One region of the Idiomarina sp. UBA3162 genome, then DNA from elsewhere that is predicted to be linked to it. Evidence: predicted binding sites of a transcription regulator. Region 1 holds the regulator's gene; each other region holds the start of a gene.
What was found. The regulator sigma-54, encoded in region 1, starts transcription at its own class of promoters, with help from an activator protein. The targets are predictions, from matches to a motif close to GTTGGCACGNNNNTNGNNT.
Positions count from the first base shown of each region.

Region 1 (3,280 bases):
ACCGATAATGTCATTGTAACTCAGGGCTCTATGCGTATTGAGGCGGATCGACTTGAGGCAACCGGCGGTGAGTCCAAAGACCAAGCCGATACATTTATCGCGCACGGTCGTCCCGCAGTCTACACCCAGTTGCTCGAGGATGGCTCGGAGATCAGCGCACAAGCCGATCAAATCACTTACTTCCAGAGTCAGGGACGTATTGAACTACAAGGTAATGCGCAAATCATTCAGGGCAGCAGCTTGTCGCGTGGTGATACCATTGTGTATGACTTGGCTAACCAGCATGTCTCGGCAAGAGGCTCAAAGGAATCAGGCGAACGGGTTACCACGATTTTTAACCCCAATAAGCAACCCGAGAAAGAGCAACCTGAAGACGACCAACAGCAACAAGAGCAATAGTGCATGGCTAAATTATCTGTTCAGCATCTCGCTAAATCTTATAATCGACGCCAAGTCGTCAAAGACGTCAGTTTAGAGGTGAGCCAAGGGCAAATTATTGGCCTGCTCGGTCCTAATGGTGCAGGTAAGACAACGACCTTTTATATGATAGTTGGCTTAGTGAACTCTGATAAAGGCAGTATTAAGCTGGATGATCAGGACTTAACGCTTTTGCCGATGCATGAACGTGCACGTCGAGGTATTGGATATTTGCCACAGGAGTCATCTATTTTTCGAAAAATGACGGTCCGTGATAACTTGATGGCGATTCTTGAAACTCGACGTTCACTTACCGCGATTGAGCGCGAAGAAAAACTCGATGCATTGCTCGAAGAATTTAATATCGGTCATATCGTGAATAGCTTGGGTATGAGTCTGTCGGGTGGTGAGCGTCGCCGTGTTGAGATCGCTCGAGCGCTCGCTGCTGACCCTACGTTTATTTTATTAGACGAGCCTTTCGCAGGTGTTGATCCGATTTCTGTACTCGACATCAAAAAAATAATTGAACATCTTAAGCACCGAGGCATCGGTGTGTTGATAACTGACCACAACGTGCGTGAAACGTTGTCCGTATGCGAGCATGCGTATATCGTTAGTCATGGCGAGCTGATTGCTAGCGGGGACGCGAATAGCGTATTGTCAAACCAACAAGTGAAAGATGTCTACCTCGGTGAGCAGTTCACCTTGTAACACAGCACAAGTGAGGCCGGGATAATCAGATGAAACAAAGTTTGCAACTGAAAATGGGTCAACAACTTACGATGACCCCTCAATTACAACAGGCCATTCGGTTGTTGCAACTCTCATCACTCGATCTACAAGCTGAAATTCAAGAAGCCTTAGATAATAACCCGTTACTTGAGGTTGAGGGTGAAGCTGAGCAAGATGCCCAGACCGATGCCGAGCAAACGCAAAAAGACGATAGTCAAAAAGAAACCGTCGATGCATTACAAGATCAATCACTCCCCGATGACCTCCCATTAGATAGCACTTGGGATGACACATATACATCAACTACTCCGTCAAGTGGCACTAGCTCAAGCCAGTCGTTTGACGGCGAACACGATGTCTATCAAGGCGAAACAAGCGACTCGCTTTACGATCATTTGATTTGGCAAATGCAGATGTCGCATTTCTCAGACGAAGATGCGGCTATAGCCACCACCATCATCGAGTCCATCGATGAGCGCGGTTACCTGACTTCAGACTTGAATGAACTCGTTGAAGCTATCAATTTACCCGAAGTCGATGTTGAAGAAGTCGCCATGGTGCTTAAGCGTATTCAACATTTTGATCCTCTGGGTGTCGGTGCGCGCTCCATCCAAGAATGTTTGAGTATTCAACTACAGCAACTATGCGATGAAACCCCCTGCAAAAAGCTTGCATTAGCGCTTATAAATGATTACATGGAGTTAATGGGTGCGCGGGATTATAAAGGGTTGCAGCGTAAACTGAAGATTGATGAAGCAGAGCTGAAAGAGACACTGCGACTGATTCAAACCTTAAACCCTTATCCTGGCGATGCTATCGACCAAAAGCCCGTTGAATACGTCATACCGGATATTTCGGTAGTGAAAAAAAATGGTCGTTGGGTGGTCGAATTAAATCCTGATAGCGTACCTAAATTAAGAGTGAACGAACAATATGCAGCGCTGAGTCAGCAGGCAAAATCAAGTGCTGACTCTCAGTATATTAAGCTGCATACTCAAGAAGCGCGTTGGTTCATTAAGAGTCTCGAAAGCCGAAACGAGACCTTACTGAAAGTCGCGCACTGCATCGTTCAACGTCAGCAAGGCTTTTTTGAACATGGTGAGGAGGCGATGAAGCCGATGGTTCTCAATGATGTCGCGGAAGCCGTTGATATGCACGAAAGTACAATCTCGCGTGTAACGACTCAAAAATATCTCCACTGCCCGCGCGGCATCTTCGAGCTTAAATACTTCTTCTCCAGTCATGTCAGTACCGAAACAGGAGGTGAGTGTTCAAGTACCGCTATAAGAGCGCTAATCAAAAAATTGGTTGCCGCGGAGAACCGCGCCAAACCATTAAGTGATAACAAAATTGCTGAACTCATTGCGGATCAGGGAATCCAAGTAGCTAGAAGAACGATCGCGAAATATCGTGAATCGCTCAACATTCCCTCTTCAAGCCAGAGGAAGAGTCTGCTTTAATATTGTTCAACCGTAGAAGGAAGACGTTATGCAAATCAACCTAACAGGTCACCACATTGATATTACTGACGCGTTGCGTGAATACGTGGATACAAAATTTGCCAAGTTAGAGCGCCACTTTGACCACATAAACAACGTTCACGTCATCCTAAATGTTGAAAAAACGGTTCAAAAAGCGGAAGCTACGCTTCATGTTAACGGCGGAGAAATTTTCGCCGATGCAGAGCACGACGATATGTACGCGGCGATTGATGGATTGATCAATAAACTCGATCGCCAAGTGATTAAACACAAAGAAAAGTTGAAAAAACACTAAATCATGCAATTGTCTGATCTTTTGAGCCCCGACTGCACCAAGTGTGCAGTCGAGGGTGCAAGCAAGAAACGCCTGTTAGAAACTATCAGCGCTATCGCGGCCCCAAAACTTGTCGGAATCACTAAACACGACATCTTTGAGAGCTTAATTAATCGTGAGCGCTTAGGTAGTACGGGTATTGGTCTTGGCATCGCTATTCCACATGGTCGATTAGCCAATGCGACGCAACCTGTGGCGGTACTAATGACGCTTGAACAACCCATTGAATTTGATGCGATTGACAATCAGCCGGTGGATATCGTATTCGCCTTGCTTGTCCCTGAATCGGAGCATGAAAATCACTTAAACACGCTTG
Region 1 is NZ_DEYI01000059.1:4,592-7,871, forward strand. Features, by position in the region: gene lptA (lipopolysaccharide transport periplasmic protein LptA) at 1-399, shown strand, start outside; gene lptB (LPS export ABC transporter ATP-binding protein) at 403-1,128, shown strand; gene B2X00_RS07490 (RNA polymerase factor sigma-54) at 1,158-2,609, shown strand; gene hpf (ribosome hibernation promoting factor) at 2,638-2,925, shown strand; gene ptsN (PTS IIA-like nitrogen regulatory protein PtsN) at 2,929-3,280, shown strand, end outside.

Region 2 (3,280 bases), on a different contig from region 1:
CTTCATGAAGTAAACTCGCATACCCTTGAATCACCTTGTCAAAAGTCTGTAGGCTTAGCTCTAGTCCTTCTTTACCCAGCGATTGGTAATATTGCTGCAGCAATTCGGTATCGAGTACATCAGAATTTGTCATATCTTATCCATTCTAAATCTAAAACCTTATCCTGTGCGTAATCGTACATTGAGTCAACCGATACCTTTAATCGGTTTTATTTGATTAATTTTTAGCTTCGGGAATGAAATGATCCCCCTATCTAAGATATACTACTGGACTTGAAGTTTATGCTTGATAAATTGAAGAAAGAGCGGAGTTCCAAACGAATGCCGAACAGTATGCCCGATGTAGCTAACCAAACGCAGGCCCAGACTGAGGGGACCTTGGATTGGGTTGGCATGAGCAATATCGAAGTACCTATTATGGTTGCAGCGTCTGATGCTTCCGAGCGTCCTGTTGCAGCTCACGTTGAAGCTTTTGTTAACCTAAAAGATCCAAAAGCCAAAGGCATTCACATGTCTCGCCTTTATCTTCTTTTAGATCAGCTATCGACTGAGGGTGAATTAAGTCATGCTTCCCTGAAGCAATTGTTGCGCGACTTTATTGAGAGCCACCAAGACATCAGCGACCGTGCATTTATAAAATTCGATTTTGACTACCATTTACGCCGCGAATCATTGATTAGTCGCAAAAAAGGTTGGAAAGCGTATCCAGTGAGTTTAACTGGGCGTTACGACGAAGGTCATTTGAACCTCGAGTTAGCCGTCGATGTACCCTACTCTTCAACTTGTCCTTGTTCAGCGGCATTGGCGCGTCAGTTAATTCAAGAGGCGTTCGACGAGAAGTTTGCTGGTCAGGATAGCGTTGATAAAGCGACCATTCATCAGTGGTTAGGTAGTACTGAGGGTATTGTTGCGACGCCACATAGCCAGCGGTCCACAGCGCAGGTTAAAGTTGCATTGAGCGATAGTGTTGAAGAATTCCCTATTGTGGCGCTCGTAGATGCTATTGAAGATGCGCTTAAGACCCCTGTTCAAGCCGCCGTTAAGCGTGAGGATGAACAAGAATTTGCACGCCTCAACGGACAAAACTTGATGTTTTGTGAGGACGCATCGCGCCGTCTGCAACACAAGCTTAACCAGATGCCTATTTTTGAAGATTTCTGGGTTCGCGTGAACCATTACGAGTCGTTGCATGCGCACGACGCTGTCAGTGTCACCACGAAAGGCGTCAAAGGTGGTTATAGTTCGTAAATCGAGCAGACACCGCGATATAAGAAAAAGCTTGGCAAATCGCCAAGCTTTTTTGTTTTTGGCACACTAGTTGCAACACATATCTCAACAAATCATCCGTCAAACTTTTGTTGAGGTGTCACGATGGAAATTATTCTTTTATTGTTCGTTGGTGTATTAATCGCTGTTGCTGTTATTGCTAGCCGTATGTCGGAAAGCTACGTGCCTTATCCTTATAAGATGAAAGATGTTACGTTTTGTTCGGCTCAAGAAGCACAGTTCCTTACCTTGCTCGATAAAGCCGTCAGTGACGATTTTAGGATTTTCACCAAAGTGCGTCTAAGCGATATCGTAGCGGTCAAAAGCGGTCTATCTCGAGCCGCTCAGAAAGATGCGCAAACTAAAGCAAGCCACCGTATTCTTGACTATGTACTGTGTGATATCGAGACGATGGAAATTAAGGCGGTTATTGAGCTTGAACCTGCCTCACCACAACTGAATCAGCAAAAGCGCAACCTATTTTTGAAGAATGCGTTAGCGGCCGCAGGCCTTCCATTTTTGCGCTTTAAAGCACAACCAGGTTACCGCGTTGCTGAACTGAATCAGTACATTCACGCCAAGATCCAACAAGCAGAGCACATTAAAGCGGCCGTCCCCGGTGGTAATAAAGCGCAGCCACAAGCGACGACCCACACCGGAAAACAAAACGAAGAATCGCCTATTGCAGCTTAAAGTAGACTCTGTAAAACTGCGATAATGGACACTCAATATCTGCAGTGGTTTTACCACCCCATCGTACTTGCAACATTAGCGCTCGTTCTCGAGCGCTTTTTTTCGTTACCGGAACAATGGCACCCACTGACTATTTTCCGCCTATTTGCCAAATTTCTGACAGACAAGGTATGCCACCCAGAGCACGGCGCGACACAGCAAACCCTTGCTGGCGCCTTATTAATGGGCTTATTGTTAGTTATCTGTCTAACGCCTGTAATTGTCATTCAAATGAGTGCCGAGTTACATCAACTCACGGCAACGATATGGCTTTGGTTTGCGATAAAGTATAAGCGAACCTATGACCTTACAAAACTCGCCGCCCGTGCACTTAACAAGGGGCAAAAACGTGCCGCACGCGCTATTATCAGGCGCTGTGTTGCTTATGATTGCGAGCAGTTAAGTCCACTTGGTTTAGCTAAGGCGGTTTTAGAAGTTCGACTACGCATACTTTTGGTCAACGTGTTAGCGCCGCTTTTCACCTGGTATATAGCCGGCTCTACCGCCGCACTGGGGGTTCGCTTAATTATTGAGTGTTATCATTTATGGCCACAAGCGGCGCCCCGATATCGGTTCTTTGGTATGTCGTCGCAGTGGTTGTATAACACTATCGAGACTCTCATTTTGTTGGTTCCAGCGCTGCTATTGATGCCTGTGGCATGGTTAGCAGGACCAAGGGCAGCAGTGCCGATCCGCCAAGGTCATGGCATGTCGCTCGGTGCGTTTCTTTGGCTTGATGTGCTGAGTCGACTGCATCGTGTTAGCTTAGGGGGTCCGCAGAAATACCAAAAAAGGCGCATCGCTCGGACCCGCTTTGATGGCCCCTCCGCCACCCATAAACTACTGCAAAAACGCGATTTAACAGGGATTTGGCTCGACATCGTGGTTATCGTGCAGGTTTTTCTGTGTTTGCTATTGTTCATTTATCGACCCTGAGGTCGAGTTCGTATATACTGTGCGCCCTAATAAGCAACCGAAAGTAATTATGAAAACCATTGATGTAATTGGCATCGGCAACGCACTCGTCGATCAGGAATTTGAAGTCAGTGAAGACTTCCTAGCCAAACACCATTTGGAAAAAGGCATGATGGCACTCATTGAGGAAGACGATCAGAACAAACTGATCGCTGAACTCAGCACAATGGGTGAACTTAAAAAGCAATGCGGCGGTGGCTCTGCAGCTAACTCATTGGTCGCTTTTGCACAGTTTGGTGGCTCTGCTTTTTATTGTTGTAAAGTCGCTAATGACGAAGCTGGCGATTTCTATCAGCGTGACCTCGAG
Region 2 is NZ_DEYI01000091.1:23,708-26,987, reverse strand. Features, by position in the region: gene B2X00_RS11065 (Hpt domain-containing protein) at 1-133, opposite strand, end outside; gene folE2 (GTP cyclohydrolase FolE2) at 322-1,248, shown strand; gene B2X00_RS11055 (DUF2726 domain-containing protein) at 1,372-1,959, shown strand; gene B2X00_RS11050 (cobalamin biosynthesis protein) at 1,984-2,934, shown strand; gene B2X00_RS11045 (adenosine kinase) at 2,984-3,280, shown strand, end outside.
Region 2: B2X00_RS11055 (DUF2726 domain-containing protein) is a predicted target of sigma-54. The motif match lies at 1,306-1,324, and genes of this name have one in related genera.

Region 3 (3,280 bases), on a different contig from region 1:
ACTCGGTTTACCAAGATTTCAAAGGGATAGGTATCACGAAACCACAAGGTTTCATTGGTTGTCATGGCATCAATAACAGCCGAACGTAAGGCACGCTCGCTAATCTTCATTGACCGTTTGACGAGCTCCGCTAACGAGTCGATACCAAAATGACTCATCAGCGGTGATAAACGACTTTTTACCAAATAGAGTTTGTTGTCACCGAGCACGATCCCGCACTGATGCTCCAGAAATTGCCTAAACTCTTGGTATTCTTGTGTATTGAGTTCTTTGTTACTCGACATTAACTGCGTCTATTCCATTACTCGGCTTCGGCGACAATGTTTTCAGCATTGAGCCATTTTTTAACGGCACTGGCGAGCTCATCGGGATGAAATTTTGCGATAAAGTCATCAGCCCCTACTTTCTTAACCATCGCCTGATTAAATACGCCGCTTAGTGATGTATGCAATATAACACGAACATCGGCCAAATTCGGATCCGCTTTTATCTCAGCGGTTAATGTATAACCGTCCATGACAGGCATTTCCACGTCCGATACTAAAACGGGCACGTGCGGTTGTACATTACCATCCACTTCCTTGGCCTTTTCTTTTAGCCAATCCAGCGCCTCTTTACCATTTTTCTTTACTTCAAGTGGTATCTCAAGGGATTCAAGGGCGCGCTTTATTTGGCCACGTGCCACCGCTGAGTCGTCGGTGATTAAAATGGTAAGGTTTTCTTTCTCGACGGTAATCGGCTGATTCTTAACATCATCGCTCAATTCGGTGTTGACCGGCGTAATATCGGCAAGGATGCGCTCAACGTCAATAATTTCGACAAGCTTGTTTTCGATTTCAGTGACCGCGGTAAGGTAGGCATCGCGACCTGTGCCTTTCGGCGGTGGCATGATGTTTTCCCAATTAATATTGATAATGCGGTCAACGCCACCGACTAAAAAGCCCTGCACGGTACGATTGTACTCGGCAATAATAATAAACCGGTTTTCGATATCGGTAATCGCCGGCCCACCTGTCGCGAGACTTAAATCGATAATCGAGATCGCTTGACCACGGATGTGGGCAACACCACGAACCAGGCGATTGCGTCGTGGAATCGATGTCAGCTTCGGACACTGCAGCACTTCGCGTACTTTAAAGACGTTAATACCAAAGCGTTGCTGGCCACTAAGGCGGAACAGCAAAAGCTCCAGACGGTTCTGACCCACCATTTGGGTGCGTTGATTTACCGAGTCAAGGATGCTTGCCATGTTATCTCCTGTGTGCCGCTTATCGTTGCTGGCATGTTCTTTGCTAGCTTTATCACCAATAGTGTCATTAAAGGTGTAAATGTCAATTGATTGACGTCGTACTGGTTACCCCAAGGTAATCGGCCGATTGCACCCAAAACTTTAAGTGGAGTTAATATGATAATACGGCAAACCGCTATAATCAGTTCGATCTTTCTCATATTGACGTCAAGTTTAGCATTTTCAGCTGAACCTTCATCCTACAATTACAAGAAATTGCAGCAATTAGCCAATAACTTTGTTCAGCAACAAGTGACGCAGCCCGATAACGGGCGTGTTGAAGTGGTCGTAAATTCGCTCGATCCCCGCATGGCGCCCAAGGTGTGTGCTTCTGAGCCGAGCATTGGCTTTGCTAGAAATTCGGGGTTAGAAAGTTATACCACCGTCGAGATTCAGTGCACCAGTGGCACTCAGCCTTGGCGAACTTATGTACCGGTGCGGATTTATCAGTACCAAGAAGTCTGGTCTGCTGCGGTCCCGATGTCGCCAGGACACCTTATCAGTGAGCATGATTTACGTATTGCTGAAGTCGATATTAATCAAGTGCGTGCCAACATATTTACCGATAAGACGTTATTGGTTGGGGCGCGCGTAAAGCGGCGAATTTCTGCCGGTGACGCCATCGAGGCGCGCGATACCTGTCTTGTTTGCGAAGGAGAAAGCGTTACAATAGTGGCGCAGGATAAATCGTTGCGCATCACAGCATCCGGTAAAGCCTTAGGTGACGGGTTACAAGGCGAGTCAGTGGCGGTGCGAAATGTTCGTTCAAACAAGTCACTCGAAGCCGTCGTGACAGGCTTAAACGAAGTAACGGTTAATTTATAAACTTTTTTTACTAAAAGAATTAAAGTTATTTTTTCTGCGGCCGATTACAAAGCGAGAACTTATAACATGTGAGGCGAGCGATATGGCAATTAACATAAACAACAACGGTGTTAAGAATAATTCAATCGACACCAAGCAAACGCAACGTCAGACATCGACTGAGCAGTCGAGCAACAGCGGTGCAACAGCGAAAAGCGGTTCAGACTCAGTTTCACTGACCTCTGAAGCACAAAACCTTTCAGCATTGCAGGAAAAAGCAATGAACAGCAGCGGCATCGATCAAACTAAAGTGGATCGCATTAAGGCAGCTATCGAGAACGGTTCATACAAAGTCGACGTTGATCGTCTGGCTTCCAAACTTGCGCAGTTTGAAGGTGACTTGTTTGGTGGAGCGATCGACACAGATAAAGACGCTTAACGCGCGCTTAGGAATTTATGACGCCTATCACTGAAGTTCTCGAACAAATGTCGCAAGCACTGGAGCAACTGCAACAGTGCCAGCAACAAGAATTGACCGCTGTCGTTAACCGTCAGCATCAAAGTGTTGCTGAGTTAGCAGAGGTCAAAGCCAGCTTACTCAGCCAGCTCGCTGAGTTTGATAGCTTTCTTGCCGAGCACCCAGAGCGACAACAACTCAGCACCGATGAAGTGCTGAGTGAACGCGTCGCGCAACTGCGCTCTACTTTGGCTGAAGTCAAACGTCAGAGCGATGTCAACGAACACGTTGTGACACGCACACTCGCTAATATTGACCAATTGAAGCATGAAATTGTGCGACAAGCATCCCATGCCCGCGGCGATGCACTCACCTACAATGCCAAAGGCAAAATCCGCTAAACAGCACTAAAGATTTCATCATCCATGCCGTTAATGAGTTATCAGGTATAACTCATTTAGGCTTGAGGTCGATATGAAACGTGCAGCTCTAACCATATCTTTATTTTCTAGTTTGCTGATGCTCAGCGGGTGCAGCGCTGTCTACGATACTGTCTACGATCAACAACATGTCGAATGGGAAACCGAAACCCCGGAACATTTCCCGGTCTTAACGGCCACTGGCTTTGCGCCGATTGATGCGCAACCGGGCGAAACCAAGCAACATAAAGATCTAGCCGCCATGCGCGCCTCTAAACTCGCCGCTTATCGTGAATTGGCTGAGCAAGTCTA
Region 3 is NZ_DEYI01000003.1:79,766-83,045, reverse strand. Features, by position in the region: gene B2X00_RS00350 (CheR family methyltransferase) at 1-284, opposite strand, end outside; gene B2X00_RS00345 (chemotaxis protein) at 302-1,249, opposite strand; gene flgA (flagellar basal body P-ring formation chaperone FlgA) at 1,406-2,113, shown strand; gene flgM (flagellar biosynthesis anti-sigma factor FlgM) at 2,196-2,531, shown strand; gene flgN (flagellar export chaperone FlgN) at 2,549-2,950, shown strand; gene B2X00_RS00325 (LPP20 family lipoprotein) at 3,024-3,280, shown strand, end outside.
Region 3: flgA (flagellar basal body P-ring formation chaperone FlgA) is a predicted target of sigma-54. The motif match lies at 1,277-1,295, and genes of this name have one in related genera.